Linked DNA regions of Prochlorococcus marinus str. MIT 0917. The protein of the gene in region 2 binds, or shares a complex with, the protein of the main gene of each other region. Links are inferred from orthologs where the notes say so. Each region holds a gene or a part of one and is shown on either strand. Other genes may lie near its edges.

Region 1 (9,000 bases), 980 kb from region 2 along the record:
AAGCACTAAAATTACTAGTTCCAGGTTTTGCCACAAGTCTTTGTGCAACTTCTTTTTGCATAAGTAAAACCAAAGATTCAAAACTATTTTCAGGTGCTTTTTTTAATTCACCAATCAATCTTTTTAACAATGGACCTGTGATGTTGTAAGGGATATTAGCTACAACTTTGTTAATAGTAAGTCCATTTTCAGCCTCCAATGAAGCAGATAGAACATCGCCCTCTCTCAAACTAAATTTATTTTGATGACTAAAACGCTTTTTCAAACCAACAACTAAATCTCTATCTAGCTCAATTGCTTGGACTAATCTTGCTGGGGATTCAATTAGTTTTTCAGTCAAAGCACCTTTACCTGGACCAACTTCTAACACGCAATCTTCAGAATTCAATTCGGCAGCCTTAATTATTTGGTCCAAGACACCCTGATCTTTCAACCAATGTTGCCCAAAGCGTTTTCGAGGAATATGCCTATAAGCATTCACGGTCTTATCACCCATACGCACAATCTCCTAACCACATTAGAAACGATCACATATTTCACTCAAATAAAAATAAATTATTTAAAATATACTCATTAGAAGATCTTCAATCAATATACATTTTCTAAAATGACTTTTGATAGCCATAGCCTTGAACGCTTAAAAGAGCTAGGAAGAAAACTTCCTAAGGAGATATCAAAACCTCAATCAAATGAACTAAAAAATCAAAAAGAGGCAAAAAAACAAAATTTACACCCAATTGAAATTGAAACCAACCCTGAACAATTTTTTCGAGAGTTGATGGAAATCAGTCCAGATGGAAACATACCACCTCATTTATTAGAGAGACTAAAAAAACTTGAGTCAAATAATGTGAAAAATTCTTCTATTGCAGATCCAGATGTTAATGAAAATTCTAAAGATCTTTCGATTGAAGATTCACTAAACCTATATACCCAATTTCAACAATTTCTACTAGAAGATGATATAGATTAGCAATATCTTTTTTATGCTTAATATTTCACACTACAAAATCATTGCTATAGGAAAAATAAAAAAAAAGTGGATTAAAGAAGGTATAGAAATCTACTTAAAAAGATTACCTGGTTTAAAAATTATAGAAATAAAAGACAACAAAAAAACGAAAGAGGAACATGCGATCAAAGAAATAATTAGCAAAAATGAAGTTCTTGTAACCCTTAACGAAAATGGTCAATCTTTCACATCAAAGCAGCTAGCAACAAAACTTATAAACTTTCACAATAAAAATATTATTTTTGTTATTGGAGGTGCTTCGGGTCTGCCCCATTCCCTCAATACTTCCGCTTCTTTGCAATTAAGTCTTTCACCTTTAACTTTTCCGCATGAAATAGCACGTCTTTTACTAATAGAACAACTCTACCGAGCAAAAACCATTACCCAAGGAGGTCCTTACCACAAGGAATAAACGCACGAACAAGACAAGATAGTTCATTTGTACTATAATAGATTGACTGGTCTGGATCTATGGATTCAAATAGCTCTTACTCTTCCTTGAATGAAGGCTCTTCAAAACTATTAATTCCATTAGCAACAGAAACTATTTCTGCAGGTTTCCCTTCTCCTGCGGAAGACTACATAGAGCGCGGAATCGATTTAAATAAATACTTAATCAAAAATCCAATAAGTACATTCTTTCTACGTGTAAGCGGTAATTCAATGAATAACGCAGGAATTTATAATAATGATTTATTAATAATAGATCGCAGTATAAACCCAAAGCCTGGAAATATTGTAGTTGCTATCTTGGATGGAGAATTTACTTTAAAAAGACTTATAAAAAAGCAAGATGCTTATTATCTAAGAGCAGATAAAGAAAATTATCCAGCAATAAACTTATACGAATATATAGATATACAGATATGGGGAGTAGCAATTTATTCAATACATGTACTACAAAAATTAAAACTCTAATTATGTCCAAAGCAATACTTCAAATTGATGGGAATAATTTTTATGCCTCGTGTGAACAAATGATCGATCCTTCGATAAAAGGAAAAGCCGTAGTTATACTTTCTAATAATGATGGATGCATAATAGCTCGCAGTTCAGAGGCTAGAAAAATGGGAATTCCTATGGGAAAACCTTATTTTAAGTTAAAGAATAAGCTAACTCAATTAAATATAAAAGTGAGAAGTTCAAATTACGAGCTTTACGGTGATATAAGCAATCGATTAATGCTACTACTAAGAAAAAAATGTGAAGAACTGGAAATATACTCTATAGATGAAGCATTTGGAACTATAAAACGGCCAAAAGGAAAATGCTTATATCAATGGGGAAAAGATTTAAGAGCTTTAGTATATCAAGACATAGGAATTCCAATATCTATCGGGATTGGGGAGACAAAAGTTCTATCAAAGATTTCTAATCATCTAGCAAAGAAAATACAAAAAAATTCAGGTATATTTGATATAGGTATTATTCAAAATAAAGATCATTATCTTAACCAAATTAAAGTAGATAAAGTTTGGGGTATAGGCAAAAGAATGTCGATTTGGCTAAAAAACAAAGGGATAACTAATGCACGAGAACTTAGAGATATGTCAAGCGAGCAAATCAAAGTAAAGTATGGTGTAGTTGGTCTACGTATTCAAAATGAATTAAAAGGAAACCTGTGTATCCCTATAAAAGAGACCTCATCAGATCGAAAAGAAATCTGCGTAAGCAGGAGTTTTTCATATCCCATAGATAGCTTGGAAGATTTGAGCCAAGCAATCATTAAATATGTTTTAATAGCAAGTGCTAAGTTGCGAAAATACAATCAATTATCTTCAGCTATTACAGTTTTTACGAATACAAATACTCATTCAAAAGAATTTTTTAAAAATGAAGCAACAGAAAAAATAATTATTCCAACATCTAACTCAAAAATTATGATTGAAAAAAGTCTGTCGCTAACGAAAGAAATTTTTAAACCTTATAAAAAATTTATAAGGGCTGGTGTAATATTACATAAACTTCAAAGCAATAAATATAAACAAAACCTAATATTTGATAAACAGAATATTCAAGAAGAATTATATCTAGAGAGACTAGATAATCTCATAGATAATATTAATTCAAAAAATGGTATAGATACAATAAATTGGGGATCTTCAATGGTGGAGAAAGAATGGACACCGCGAAGAAAAAAACTATCTAGTATAAAGACAACAAATATAGAAAACATACCAACTATATATGCTAATTAAAAATTGGTATAATATTTAACAATAATGCTACATATTAGAATTTAAAAACAGTTGGATGTTAAATTTAAATGAATAATGAAAATAAAAATTAAAAAGATAATGGAGTTCATAGAATATTTAGATAAAACAGAAGTAGAAATAATAAAGATGGTTGAAAAGGCAGGATATAAAACAAGTGAAAATAAAAAACTATGTTTGATAAGTGAAAACTATGTGGGCTTTTTTAATAGAGTAGAAAAGGAAATTATCATATGTACAAGTAACGCAAAGAAGAGAGAAGGATATAACCTTAAAAGGAAGAAGAATAAGGACATTTTTTATAGAACAGCCTTGCATATAAAAAAAGCTTTAAGGCATGAAGCTGTTCATGTAGCTCAAGAATGCAACGATGGAAACTTATTAAAAATAGATAGAAGGTTTTTAATGAATCCATCAAAGATCAATGCTTTGAATGGGTCTATAAGTATATCCGGCGAGGAAGAAAAAGAAAGACAAGCATATATATTAGAAGATAAACCAAGATTAATAAAAAAAGGATTGAGAAAATATTGTCTATGATTATAAAGTAATTTTAATTGTCTCTAAGTAATTGAATAGCGTTTAATTTACTACTAAAAATCAAGACCATTCCTTGCTCCAAGCATGAGAGACCAATATAAGTCTTAACAGCTTGGCAATTCACCAGTGCAGTTCCACATGTTTCAAGAATAAGTAAGGGAAGAGTTAAATTAGTTCCCTGCATTCTTTGAAGATCGAGAGATTGTCTTACAGCTAAATTTGCTTTGATAAATCCTATTTTATTGATAAAGTCTGGCCATAGTTCATTAGATAAAGAACATTGATCCAAATTAAAAGTTGATGTATTTTTCATTAATTAAGTAAAAATATAAAAATTATTTATAACATCTCTGTTGATCTAAATTTAAAATATGTTTTCTCTCAGCATAGTAAAGTTGCTGAAAATTTATAGCATCATTATTTAAGTCTTCAAACATATTAAAAACTCTCTGTTCCATATCAGATGAATCATTAGGTTCCGATTTTTCTTGAACGATAAGAGATGCTATACAGTTCTCAAGAGTTTGTAACCTTTGAGTACTCCATGCATCAATTAGATGCCTACAACGTTTTAGTGATTTTTGCTTTTCAAGAGCAGCGAGAGCACCACGAATGAGAGCCTCGGGGTCACTAAGTGTTGCCAAACGAAGTTCATTAGCCTCTAGCAAAGGAGTAAGTTTAGAAAGATGTTCACTATCATTAGCGAGAAAGTTATCTAACAAGCTTTTAATTAAATCAATATCAGCTAAAATATTATTTGAATCATTGCAACGATTAATCTGCTCGACCACTTCAGAACCAAATTTATCTTCCTCAATGTTACTTATAGTAGACCATATTGCACGATGATGATTAATTGCAAAGTCATCTAAGTCCCTTAGACGAAGTTCATAACGAATAAAAGATCTATAAGTAGGACAGTGTATATAAGTAAAAAGTATATCTGCCTCACTTCTTTCTCTAAGACCAATCTCTTGAGGCTTATCTATTTTCTTAGAACGTCCATGCCATCTTTGACCATTAATTTGATTACGTAAATCTTCCTCTAGTTGCAGGGAAAATCTACCTTGACCTCCACTAAGACGCTGAGCAACCTTCTGTAGATAGTGGGTTCTTATCGCCGTTTGAGGTAACTTTCCAAGAAGACTTACTAAGTTGGTAACAGCTGCCTGAAATTGATCAGATTTACTTAAATCTAAATCCTTCAAAGATTGATCAATTTGCCAATCCATCCAAAGAGGTGATTTTGCCGCCAATGCTTCATATTCGGAAGAAGAATTATCCTTAAGGAACTCATCTGGATCTTTACCTGAAGGTAATTGAAGGACTCTTAAATCTATCTGACCTTGAATAGCAAGGTTTTCTACCTCACTAATAGCTCTAGTAGACGCTCGAATTCCAGCATTATCTGAGTCGAAATTTAAAAGGATCTTTTTACTATCTGTAGTACGAGAGAGAAGAGTTATTTGACTACGACTTAATGCTGTTCCCAAAGAGGCAACAACATTTGTAATACCAGAATCGTGTAGTGCCATCACATCAAAATATCCTTCTACTACAACCGCATAATCTTTTTTCCTAATAGAAAGGGTTGATTTATCTAAACCAAAAAGATTTTTACCCTTTTCAAAAATTTCAGTTTCAGGTGAATTCAAATACTTAGGTTCTGAACCATCAAGACTCCTTCCTCCGAAACCAATAACTCTTTTTTGCCTGTCGTGAATAGGAACAATTATACGATTGCGAAATCTGTCATAAAAACCGTTACCACCCTTTCGAGGAACAATTAATCCAGCCGATTCAAGGATTTCAACACTAACTTTTTCTATATCTACAAAATATTTGAGTAATGAGTCCCAATTATCTGGTGCAAATCCAAGCTCAAAATTAATTAAAGTACCATCACTTAAATGACGTTTATTCTTAAGATAATTAAGTGCATTTTCTCCACATGGAGAATTTAATTGATTTCTAAACCAACCAGTAGCGATTTTTAAGACCCGATAAAGGGTATCTCTACGAGAGAGCTGTTGCTTGAGTCTTTCTTGTTGAGGTCCTTCAACAGTATCAATTGGTACTTGATATTTCTTTGCAAGTTCAAGAACAACGTCACTAAAACTTTGTCTCTGAAACTCCATTAAAAATTTAATGGCATTTCCACCAGCTCCACATGAAAAACAATAATAAAATTGCTTGCCAGGAATTACTGACATTGAAGGTTTACTATCATCATGAAAAGGGCATATCCCAACATATTCTTTACCTTTTTTCTTTAAGACGACGTGTTCGCCAACTACATCAACAATATCTACACGCTCTTTGACAGACTCAATAGTCCTAGGATGTAGTCGTGCAGAAGCCATGTGATAATTTTAATTGATATTTAAATATTTAGTTAAGAGATTCAAAAATTGAGAGAAAAACTAATTACAGATGAATTTAATCTAGAAAAAAATTCAAAAGGGATCAGATTTTTACTAGTAAGCGGTTTGGCATTTAGCCTTATGAGTGTTTGTGTTAAAGCGATTGGGGGGAGAATACCTATTTCAGAACTTGTTTTAGCTAGGGCTACTATAAGTATAATAATAACAAGATTTTTCTTATATAAAAAGAAAATTAACCCTTGGGGATATCAGAAAAGATTATTAATCATAAGAGGATTGCTAGGAACCTTTGCACTATTTTGTATCTTCAAAGCCCTAACAATATTAGCCATAGCCACAGCGACAGTAATACAGTACATTTACCCAACTTTTACAGTTCTTTGTGCACATATAATTTTAAAGGAATTTATTTTAAGGAAAATAATATATTCAATCAGCATTGGTTGGATAGGAATTTTTTTAGTTAGCCAACCAGAGTTTATAACCAGCAGTAATATTCAAGAAACAATATTAGCAATAATCATAGCTATATTGGGCGCATTGATGACATCATTAGCTTATATATGTGTAAGAAAACTTTCTTCAAAAGAGCACCCTCTGGTTATTATATATTACTTTCCCTTGGTTTCTATCCCTTTATCTATTCCTTTTATTATTAATGATTTTGTATTACCAACAGGATCAGATTGGTTCTGGATATTAGGTATTGGGATTTTTACACAGATTGGTCAACTCTGCATTACGGAGGGTTTAAGACTTCTTCCAGCTAGCCAAGCAACTTCACTAAACTATTCCCAGGTTGTATTTGCAAGTATATGGGGAGTATTGATATTTCAAGAAACAATAACAAGTTCAATTTACTTAGGTGGTTTTTGCGTACTTATTTCCACTATTATTAGTATAAGTGCATCCAAAAGTCACAAGCAAAAATATGAATTGTAAATCTTTAATCTTTTCAATACTTATTATTTGCGCTGGATCACCATCGATTCTTGCAGATGAGTATCAGCGAGGTTATTCATCAAGTAGAACATGCACCAGAAATGAATATAGAGAAGAATATATTCCAGGGACAAGAAATGATCCTGGGTATGTCAAAAAATGGGAAGAAACGGTAGAAGTTCCTTGCCCAGGTCATGGATCAACAAACAAAAAAAATGAATTTGATAATAATGATTGCTCAGAAGGCAAAATTGCAGGGGGTATTTTAGGTGCTGGCTTCGCTACGGCAATATCAAGAGGTAAAGATCGTTGGTGGGCAATTCCTGCTGGTCTGGTAGGAGGTTCAATGGTTGGATGTGAGATTGATGGTGGTTAATTTCATTTGATATTCTCAGAAAATCAATCAAAATAAATAATGATTAGCTGGTTAAAAGGTGAAATAATTCATACCTGGAAAATATCCTTAAAGAAAGGAGTTGTTATAAATGTTGGTGGTGTTGGTTATGAAGTACAACTATTACCAACACAAATAGGTAAAGCAGAAGCTTCTAATAAGATTGAGTTATGGATTCACCAAATAGATAGAGAAGATGGCACAAGTTTATATGGTTTTATAGAGGTTAATCAAAGAGATTTATTTCGAGAAATAATTTCTGTAAATGGAATAGGCCCACAAATTGGTATGGCATTGTTAGAGGACTTTAAGGTTAATCAGTTTGTTAATGCAATAGAAAATAAAGAATCTAGTTTACTAACAAAAACTCAAGGTATAGGCAAGAGAATAGCAGAGAGATTAATCGTTGAGCTAAGAAATAAACTTCAAAAATTTATAGATAATAATGAAATAAATTATGAAAAAACAGAAATAGAGCCTAATAAATTTTCAAAATATATTGATGAAATATATTTAACGCTAAATTCGCTTGGATATGAAAAGAAGGAAATAGAAGATTCAATTAAAATAATAACAACAAACGAAAAAGAAAATTCTTTATTATTGAATTCCTTATCTGCACAAGAAAAAGCAGCGCTAATGGATAAACATCTCAAAGAGATTCTTATGAAATTGAGTGAAAATAGTACTTGATAGAAGGCTAGGGATTAAATTAGAATTGAAGAATAAGAAAAGCTAAACAAATGTCACTTGGCACAGAAGAGAAACAAAAGCTAATCAACACACATCAAGTACATCCAACTGATACGGGTTCAGTAGAAGTTCAAGTTGCGATGCTTACTACAAGGATCTCCAAGTTAAGCAAACACCTTCAGGGAAACATCCATGATTTTTCCTCTAGACAAGGATTGCTCAAAATGATTGGACAACGAAAAAGACTTTTAAGTTATGTACGCACTAAAAGTGAAAAAAGATATACAGAGCTCATAGAAAAATTAGCTATTAGAGGATAATGACTGGTAATAGATTGCTAGAAGCTAATGAAAGGTGCAAAAAAAAACAAAAAGGACCAACCTAATGAAATAACAATAGGATTTTCAAGCAATAACTCTGCCCCAAAAATAGTTTCAAAGAAATCTTCAAACAGAAGTAGCAAAAAATCAGGAATACCAAGCTATGTTGCAAATCGAATGGCAAGAAGAATAGCGTTTACGACTGGAATTCCAACTCTAAGTGGAATGGGAGTATTCATTGGGAGTTATTTTTTAATAAGCAAAGGTATTGCTGATATATCTCCAACAGTCACTCTAGTCAGTTCTGCGCTTTGTTTCCTTGTCGGCTTATTAGGATTAAGTTATGGAATACTCTCCGCGAGTTGGGATTTTAATACTGGAAGTTTTTTTGGTTTTGAAAACATAAAGCCAAATATCAATAGGATGAAAGATGCATTCAAAACAAGTCAAAAAGATATTTCTAGCTAAGAAAAATATTTAAATTACAAGACTTTTACTT
Region 2 (8,986 bases):
TTCGGCCAGCTGCAATCTGATCAAAAAACTTTTTCACAAGAGGGTTAATGCCTCTAGCACTGATGACTAGCTTGATTGCGTTAAAAGTCCAAAAAAGGAGAAGTGCGCCAACTCCAACCAAGAGAGCTTTTAATCCAATTGCTTTGATAAGAGCACTATCCATTTTTTTAATTCCGTTTAGTTATAGATTCTGACTTATTAGCCATGAGATTAGCTTGTTTGTTATTGATAGTTAGACAGAATGTTATCGGAATAATAATGCTAACGAGTTCTCGGTATCAATGTCTTTAATACCTGTTCTACCATTATTTCTTGAATTAAACAGACAACATTTTCAGAACTCTTTGTTCGAGAATGGAGTTCCCAGAGTCTCTCTTCGTTGGAGTGATGGCCGCATGCGTACTACGGCTGGGATCTATAGAAGTAAAACGAATTTCTTCGGAGTGAAAGCTAGTGAAATAATTTTGTCTAGACCAGTATTGGAACATCTTCCCCGCAAAGCATTGATGAGCACCTTATGCCACGAAATGATTCATGCCTGGATTGACCTTGTTCTGAAAGTTGAAGAGGCACATGGACCTAATTTTCATAAACGTATGGCAGAGATAAATTCCGCTCAAACTGATTTCCAAGTAACAGTTCGTCACTCGTTCCCAATATCAAAAAGACTCCCAAAATGGGTGGCAACTTGCCCTTCATGTGAAAGAAGTTTTAGTTATCGACGTATTGTTAATGGCGCTGCCTGCCGCAGTTGTTGTAATAATTATTTTGGCGGTAGATGGGATCCAAAATTCGTACTTGAATTTCAACCTTTTTCTAGAAGTAACAATTAATTTTTTGAATAATTTCAACTTTACGGTGATTCACTTGTTGGTTTGAAAGCGTTAAATTTAAAAGATGAGCTCACATAACAATCGTAATCAAATTCGTCAGCGATCTAGAGCACCCCTTGATCGCAGAATGGATAAATGGATACAAACTGGAAAACAGGTTGTAGATGGTGTTTCGGGTAATCGCCCTGGTAAAAGAAGGGGAGGGTGGCAAGATAAAGAGACTTCAGCAAATTTCGAAAAAGTTGGTCGTTGGATGGAAGAGAAAATTGATTGGTTTTTTGAGGATGATGACGAGTGGTTGGAGAATGAAGACTTTGAGAATGAACCGCTTAAGGAAAGCACAAACAATACAAAAAGACCCTTAAGTGCTATTTCCTTAAGAGCTCCTAAAGCTTTACCACCTCAGATGGAAGTAAGGAGAAACAATTCAGACGAACTGGATGAATGGCCAGATGATCAATCTTTTAAATTAAATAAGTGGAAAAGGAAAGATAATTTAATTAAGCAAAATGAACTCGATTTAAACGATTCTTTCCTAGATGAACGAACTCCTCAAAGAAGAAAAAACATACCAAGATCTAGTCGAAGAAAATATTAGCTGTTGTTAAAAAGCCTTTCTTGGTATTGGTCCTAACCATTTTTCTAGTTTTGGGCTGAAAACTTCTCTAATTACAGTTAATTCTTTTTGTTGACGAAAAAATCGATAATGCCTACTCCAAAAAGGACCATCTTCATTAAATTCTGCTTTCAGCCAATTTGCATGAACTAATCCCAATCCGTCAACTTCTCTAAAAAGCTCTGAGCGTCCTTGGGTCAAGCTTTTCCAGATTGGTTGATCCTTATTTTGCAGATTTTTTTCTGCTTCTTCATAATTCCACCAGCTTTCAGCCCATGCCAGGGTTAAGTCTCCACACGTAAGCCAAACTTGTCTTCTTATCAAAGGTGGCTCTAGCTCATGCACTTCTTCTGGGACTCCATTTTGATTATTATTTTCCATTGCCATAGATATCACCTTTATGGCAACTTCATGCCCTGTTAAAAGCTTGAGATGCCTGGTTGGGCTGCCATCACCCAATAGCATTAATTGCCATGCTCCAGAGAGTTTATAATTCCCTTTGCCTGAAAGAACACTTTCTTTCGATGCTTTCCAAATAACTTCAGGAGAAGGTAATTGAGATTGATGTGAATTCACTTTTATCAGCTTGTTTTTTGCATTGGATCTTTGCTTGCAGATTTTTTCATTTGTTCTATTTTTAACCATACAAGAAGTGCAGTGAGGTCTGCTTTGCTTACACCAGGAAGTTGAGCAGCATGTCCAAAACTTTTTGGCTGAGAAATTGTTAATTTTTCTCTCGCTTCTTTAGAAAGAGTTTTGATATTATTATAGTTTAAATTTTTTGGTAATAACTTTTTACTTTGCTGTTTTAATTGATTTATTTGAGCTTTTTGTCTTTCTAAATAACCGGTATATTTAATATCTATTTCAACTCCTTCTTCAACATCTAAGGGAATACTCTTAGTTGCTAAATTATAATTAATTAGGTCTTTATAGTGAATATTTGTTCTTCTTAGGAAATTGGCTAGTGTTATTGAACCTTTAATAGCAGTTCCAGTTGAAGAATATATTTCTTTTGCACATTTATCGCTTTCTTTAATGCGATCTTTTTCTAATCTTATTTTCTCTTGATCGATTAATTGTTGCTTAGTATTAAAGATTTTCCACCTTCTTTCATCAATCAACCCTAATTTGTAACCGAGTGGAGTCAATCTCCTATCTGCATTATCACCCCTTAAAATTAATCGATATTCACTTCTACTAGTTAATACTCTATATGGCTCCTTTAAATCTTTTGTAACTAAATCATCAATCATAGTTCCTATATAACTACTCTCCCTTTCGAAAATAATGCCTTCTTTATCGTTGACTAATCTTGCAGCATTTAAACCTGCTACTAAACCTTGTGCAGCTGCTTCTTCGTATCCTGTTGTTCCATTTAGTTGCCCTGCACTAAATAAACCACTTATTCTTTTTGTTTCGAGTGTTGCTTCCAATTGTGTGGCTGGTATGTAGTCATATTCAACTGCATAAGCGGGTCTCAGCATTACACATCTTTCTAAGCCTGGTAGAGTCCTTAAAAGTTCTAATTGTAAGTTTTCGGGCAGTCCAGTTGAGAAACCTTGTACATACATTTCTGGAGTATCTCTACCTTCGGGCTCCAAGAAAATCTGGTGTGAATCTTTGTCAGCAAAACGTACAATTTTATCTTCAATGGATGGGCAATATCTTGGACCTTTACTATTAATAAAACCTCCGTAAATAGGAGTTAAATGAAGATTTTTTTTAATAAGTTGGTGAGTTGCTTTTGTTGTTCGAGTGATATGACAACTCATTTGTTCTCCACTTTTCCAAGAAAGAGGATCAAAAGAAAAGAATTTATCTGAAGCATCGCTCAATTGCTCTTCTAGGGAGTCAAGATCAATAGTTCGTCTATCGATGCGAGCAGGGGTTCCTGTTTTTAAACGATCAGTAGTAAAGCCTAAAGTTTGTAATTCTTCAGTTAACCCTTGAGAGGCCTGCTCTCCTGCTCGACCTGCACTCATAGATTGATTGCCAATCCAAATTCTGCCTCCTAAAAAAGTTCCTGTTGTAAGTACAACTGCTTTTGCATGAAAAATAGTTCCAAAATAGGTTTTAACTCCCTTTATAAATCCAATTCTCTCTTGAATTTCTGATGTGTTTTTTTCAATCTGATTGGGATAATGTTCAATTTCTAGCCCAGTAACCATTGCCTCTCTAATCTTTAAATTTGGCGTATTTTGAAGGATTTTTAGCATTTCATGTGCATATATTCGCTTATCTGTTTGTGCTCTTAATGCTCGAACTGCAGGTCCTCTGCTTGCGTTAAGGATCCTTTTTTGAAGAGCTGTTAGATCGGCTAATTTCCCGATAATCCCTCCCAGCGCATCAACTTCATGAACCAATTGACTTTTAGCTGGTCCACCTACTGCGGGGTTACATGGTTGCCATGCGATTCGATCTAAATTGAGAGTAAATAAAACTGTATTCAATCCTAATCTTGCTGAAGTCAATGCAGCTTCGCAGCCTGCGTGACCACCTCCTACAACAATTACGTCAAAACTTTCATCTGAAGATTGTTTAGTAATCATCAATTAAGCATTTAGGAATTTAATTTTCGAACAATTAAGCAGCAAGATTTCTAAATCTAGTGAATTGGGGTTCAAAAAGTAATTTAACTGTTCCAACCGGTCCATTTCGGTGTTTTGTCACGATAACTTCTGTAATTCCTCTATCAGTAGTTTCTGGATTGTAATACTCATCCCTATAAATCATTAGAACCAAGTCCGCATCCTGTTCTATTGAGCCAGATTCACGTAGATCGCTAAGCATTGGTCTTTTATTGGTTCTTGATTCAACTCCTCTACTTAATTGAGATAAAGCGATTACAGGGACTTTAAGTTCTCTTGCCATACCCTTAAGACCTCGAGTAATTCTTGATATTTCTTGAACTCGATTATCTGGCGAAGTACCTTCCATGAGTTGTAGATAATCAATAACAATTAGTCCCAGCTCTTTACCTTGTTCAGCAATTAGGCGACGACATAAAGACCTCATTTCAAGAACACTTGAATTTGGTTTGTCATCAATGAAGATTGGTAATTGCCCAAGTGTATTAATACCTTGACCAAGTAATGGCCATTCATCTTGTTGCAGTCGTCCTGTTCTTAATCGACTGCTTTCAATTCCTACCTCGCTTGATAGCAATCTGTAAGTTAGTTGCTCTTTACTCATTTCAAGACTGAATACACAAACAGGTAGGTCATGAAGTTGCGCTACGTTTTTAGCGAGATTAAGAACAATTGAAGTTTTTCCCATTGCTGGTCTTCCTGCAACAATGATTAGATCGCTCCTCTGAAGTCCTTGTGTCATTGCATCCAGATCGTAAAAATTAACTGGTATGCCTGCCACTGATGTACCAAGTGATCTACTTTCTATTTCATTGAAAGTCTTTGTCAGAATTTCTGCAGTAGGCGTTAAACCTTTGGATGGTTGCTCTTGGCTAATAGCAAAGATCTTTTGTTCAGCTTGATCAATGGCTTCTTCCATTGGAAGGCTTTGATCAAAGCCTAATTTGATCACATCATTTCCAGATTTAATTAATTGCCTGCGCAAAAATTTATCGCTAATTAATTTAGCAACTTGTTCGATTGAAGCTGTAGATGTAACCCTCTCAACCAGTTCAACTAATCGGTTGTTTCCTCCCACTTTTTCTAAAGAATTTGTATCGGCAAGCCAAGCGCTCATTGCTGTTAAATCTGTAGGTTTGCCTTGGCTATGAAGCATTAATGCTGTTCTATATATTTCTCGATGAGCAGAAATGTAAAAAGCTTCAACTTGTAGCAAATCAGCTATTCGTCCTATCGCATCAGGATCCAATAAAATTCCACCCAGAACAGATTCTTCTGCTTCCAAATTTTGTGGTGGTATTTGGTCAGGTTGAGCTTCAAAACGAGGCTTTTCAATTTTGGAATTATTAAAAGCTCCAAAATCTCTACCTTGTTTTGAAAAATCCCCGTTATTTGAAGAGGGGGTGATTATCATTTATTGCTTGTTGGACAAGGACACCTACTTTGGCTTGTTCGGGCCAAGATGCAACTATTAGTAACTTGTAACTTCAAGGTTTATCTCAGCATTTACTTCGTTGTGAAGTTTGATTTGCACTTTATATTTCCCCACACCATGTATCTCAGGAACCGATATGTCTCTACGATCTATGTCCTTTTTAGTAGCTTCTTTTATCACTTCTGCTACATCTCCATTAGTTACTGTTCCAAATAAGACTCCGTCTTCTCCTACTTGTTTTTTGACCGTAAATCTTCCAATTGTTGTTAGAGCTGTTTGGAAATCAATAGCTTCTTGTTTTTTAGCTGCCTCTTTTTCTGCTTGTTTTGCTCTTCTGTGTTCAACTTGTTTTAAAACAGTTGGAGTAACCGGTAATGCTTTTTTGTTGGGTAATAAAAAGTTTCTGGCAAAGCCAGGAGCAACCTCAACAAGGTCACCATCATTGCCAAGACTTTTTATGTCTTCGTTTAGAACAACTTGAACTCGCTTAGGCATGGATCGAAAATGAATTAATGCTATTTAATTGTTGTTAGTAATATTACGACGCGATAGGGAGTCTAATTTTTTTCGCTAACCCAATTGCTTTCAAAAATCGTATGTGTTGCCAGGTTAGATCTATTTGATTTCTTTGAAGGCCGTGCTTCGCTGAATTAGGAAAAGCATGATGATTATTGTGCCACCCTTCTCCAAATGTAAGCGCTGCCACCCATTTATTATTTTTGGAATTATCTCCACTCTCATATGCAATAGAACCCCAACAATGAGTTGCTGAATTAACTAGCCAAGTTATGTGATAAACAAAAACCAGTCTTAGAGGAATTCCCCATAAGACCATTGCCCATCCTCCAATACCAGCTGATTGGCCAATTAAATAAAGCGTCGCGCCTAAGGGTAGTTGCAAAAGTAAAAAATTTTTATTTAAGAAGCGATAGTAAGGATCTTTGATTAAATCTCCAGAAAGTCTTGGAACGGCTTTCATGGCAGGTACATCTTCAAACATCCATCCCATGTGACTCCACCAAAATCCTTTATTACTGTCATGATGATCAGCTTCAGTATCGGAAAAAGTATGATGATGCCTGTGAAGACCAACCCAATCGATTGGTCCATGTTGGCAACTTAATGCTCCACAAGTTGCGAAAAATCTTTCAAGCCATTTTGGAACTTGAAAAGATCGGTGTGAGAGAAGGCGATGATATCCTGTGGTTACTCCTAAGCAAGCAGTTACCCAATATAAGAAAATAAATCCAGAAAATGCTAACCAACTCCAAAATTTAGCTTGCAAAGTAAATATTGTTAGAGCGTGTATTGTCAGCATGAATATGACTGTTCCCCATCTTCTTCTGGCCCTTTGGTTATGAATCCTTCTTGGTACATGTCCTTGGAGCTTCTTCGATGCAGCCATGGCTTTATCGGCAGCAACTGGTTTTTTTAATGGAGCCGAAGCCTCGATTAAACTTGAAACCATTAGTGATCCGTCTACTTGGTGTATATAATATACGATAAGGATCCTAACCAGGCCTATCTATCAATCTTGAATGTGATTTGTGACCTCTAGTTTTCGGGACCAATTGACTGCAGGTAGAAGGGCTATGGCTCACCTAGTGCATGTATGGCATGAGCGCAATGGCTGGTCTCATAAAGTTCTTCCTGCTTTGGCTGAATGTTTGGATCTAGGAAGAGTTCATAGTTCTCAAATTTCAAATCTAAGAAATGGAAAACTTGTATCTCCCAGCCCTGAAGTATTTTTTGCTTTGGGGAAGGTAAATCAAGTACTTTCTCGTGGGTTAGAAAATATAGAAAGTCATATATTGAGCGTTCATCCTGAGTTGCATAGATCGCTTCAAGAGTCAGCTATCGCTGTTGAAGGAAATGACAATAATCCTCTTTCTGCAGGTGATTTTTTTGAGATTTTTGTTGGTTTAGCGTCTTTGCCTTCCTCTTTTGATTGGTTTATTGAGGATGCAGAAGCCCCTGTGCTTAGCGCCGCTTTGGCTGACTATTTATGTAAAGGAAGGTCGTGGAGAATGTGTAGAGAACAAGTTATGTCTGCATATCCAGTCAGTAAAAAGCAACGTAGAGACAGGTTTGAAGCAGTTATGGCGGGTTTAAAAGATTACACAGCCGAAGAACTTGATGGTGAATTGCTAGATTTACATGCAACTAATAAATTGTTAAATACAAATCATTTGCAAGGTGCAGATGACTTTTTGGAGAATCTTCGCCAAAGAGGCTTATTACTTAAAGATCAAGAAAAACTAGAAATTATTTTTTCTGATTAATTTGATAAAACTTATATATTCTCAAGTAAAATGTATATGTTACAAAAATACGCTAAAAATTTTGTTGATAATATAGAAAAAAAATTATACTTATCAATTCAAGAAAAGACCGACAGTATATCATTTAAATTAGAAAAAGTGTTAAAAGCTTTTTCTGACTCTCATCTAAATGTGCAACATTTTGCATCGTTAACTGGATATGGACATGGAGATTTAGGGAGAGATATAATTGATAAAATTTTTGCGGATGTTTTAGAAGCGGAAAAAGCAGCGGTAAGACTTCAGCTTGTGAGCGGTACTCATGCTATTACAACATCTTTGTTTGGCGTTTTAAGACCAGGAGATTATTTGCTATCTGTTACTGGAAGGCCCTACGAATCACTTGAAGAAGTCATTGGATTGAGGGGGATTGGTCAAGGATCCTTGATTGAGTTTGGCATTAATTATGAAGAGATATCTTTAAATAAAAATGGAAATATAGATTTCTTAGCTTTAGAAAAAGCTTTACACACCCCTAGAAAATTAATTTTTATACAACGTAGTTGTGGTTATACATGGCGTCCATCTTTGAGTATTGAGGTTATTAAAGAGATTTGTAATTTTTGCCATAAGATTCAACCTAATTGTATTTGTTTTGTTGATAATTGCTATGGAGAATTTGTCGAAACGAAGGAACCAACGTCAGTCGGGGCAGATTTAATTGCAGGCTCTTTAATAAAAAATTTAGGGGGAACGATCGTTCCTACTGGTGGATATATTGCGGGGAAAGCTGATTTAGTGGATAAAGCATGTTGCCGCTTGACTGCTCCAGGTATTGGATCTGAGGGTGGTATTACTTTTGATTTAAATAGAACTATTTTACAAGGACTTTTTCTTGCGCCTCAAATGGTTGCAGAGGCTCTAATAGGTGCTGAGATTATTTCTACTACTTTTAGCGAATTGGGCTTTCAAGTTTTGCCAAAACCAGGTTCTCACAGAACTGATTTGATCCAAGTAGTAAGGATCGGCGATCCAGAAATTTTACAAATTATTTGTAGGTCTTTTCAGGAAAAATCACCTATTGGATCTTTTCTCGATCCAATACCTGCTCCTATGCCAGGTTATGAAAATAACTTAGTCATGGCTGGAGGAACTTTCGTAGATGGTAGTACGAGTGAATTTTCTGCGGATGCTCCTATGAAACCTCCTTTTGATTTATTTATTCAAGGAGGATCCCATCGCTCTCATAT

The links.
Region 1: the proteins of dnaB (region 2) and dnaG are in contact, whole or in part, in a crystal structure (PDB 2R6A), measured with the Geobacillus stearothermophilus proteins. The link is inferred for Prochlorococcus marinus str. MIT 0917 from one-to-one orthologs. Residues at the interface, in WP_033016901.1 of Geobacillus stearothermophilus: Ser13, Glu15, Ala16, Gln18, Glu91, Leu92, Asp94, Ala95, Val96, Pro97, Thr98, Ala99, Ala100, Asn101, Tyr104, Tyr105, Ile108; in WP_049624496.1 of Geobacillus stearothermophilus: Lys456, Leu457, Leu458, Pro459, Ala460, Asn463, Ala464, Leu467, Leu535, Leu536, Ile537, Ala538, Gln544, Glu545, Asp548, Tyr549, His552.

The regions. Positions count from the first base shown.
Region 1 is NZ_CP114784.1:269,220-278,219, reverse strand. Bases 3,618-6,520 are described here. They hold dnaG (DNA primase), read right to left. Parts: upstream 6,132-6,520; coding sequence 4,104-6,131; downstream 3,618-4,103. Other genes in these bases: O5637_RS01460 (DMT family transporter), read left to right, coding at 6,180-6,520; O5637_RS01470 (hypothetical protein), read right to left, coding at 3,782-4,081; O5637_RS01475 (serine hydroxymethyltransferase), read left to right, coding at 3,618-3,768. Also shown: 16S rRNA (adenine(1518)-N(6)/adenine(1519)-N(6))-dimethyltransferase RsmA, read right to left, coding at 1-496; O5637_RS01495 (hypothetical protein), read left to right, coding at 608-973; O5637_RS01490 (23S rRNA (pseudouridine(1915)-N(3))-methyltransferase RlmH), read left to right, coding at 987-1,424; O5637_RS01485 (LexA family protein), read left to right, coding at 1,484-1,930; O5637_RS01480 (Y-family DNA polymerase), read left to right, coding at 1,879-3,210; more of O5637_RS01475, read left to right, coding at 3,286-3,617; more of O5637_RS01460, read left to right, coding at 6,521-7,094; O5637_RS01455 (cAMP phosphodiesterase), read left to right, coding at 7,084-7,470; Holliday junction branch migration protein RuvA, read left to right, coding at 7,510-8,181; rpsO (30S ribosomal protein S15), read left to right, coding at 8,232-8,501; O5637_RS01440 (PAM68 family protein), read left to right, coding at 8,529-8,969; O5637_RS01435 (DNA polymerase III subunit alpha), read right to left, coding at 8,979-9,000. UniProt on the Escherichia coli protein: RNA polymerase that catalyzes the synthesis of short RNA molecules used as primers for DNA polymerase during DNA replication.
Region 2 is NZ_CP114784.1:1,243,966-1,252,951, reverse strand. Bases 3,246-6,134 are described here. They hold dnaB (replicative DNA helicase), read right to left. Parts: upstream 5,455-6,134; coding sequence 4,036-5,454; downstream 3,246-4,035. Other genes in these bases: O5637_RS07135 (acyl-CoA desaturase), read right to left, coding at 6,014-6,134; rplI (50S ribosomal protein L9), read right to left, coding at 5,512-5,970; mnmG (tRNA uridine-5-carboxymethylaminomethyl(34) synthesis enzyme MnmG), read right to left, coding at 3,246-4,001. Outside these bases: O5637_RS07170 (hypothetical protein), read right to left, coding at 1-163; O5637_RS07165 (SprT family zinc-dependent metalloprotease), read left to right, coding at 282-833; O5637_RS07160 (RNA helicase), read left to right, coding at 898-1,431; O5637_RS07155 (chorismate lyase), read right to left, coding at 1,438-2,025; more of mnmG, read right to left, coding at 2,031-3,245; more of O5637_RS07135, read right to left, coding at 6,135-6,943; O5637_RS07130 (hypothetical protein), read left to right, coding at 7,023-7,757; O5637_RS07125 (aminotransferase class I/II-fold pyridoxal phosphate-dependent enzyme), read left to right, coding at 7,794-8,986. UniProt on the Escherichia coli protein: The main replicative DNA helicase, it participates in initiation and elongation during chromosome replication. Travels ahead of the DNA replisome, separating dsDNA into templates for DNA synthesis.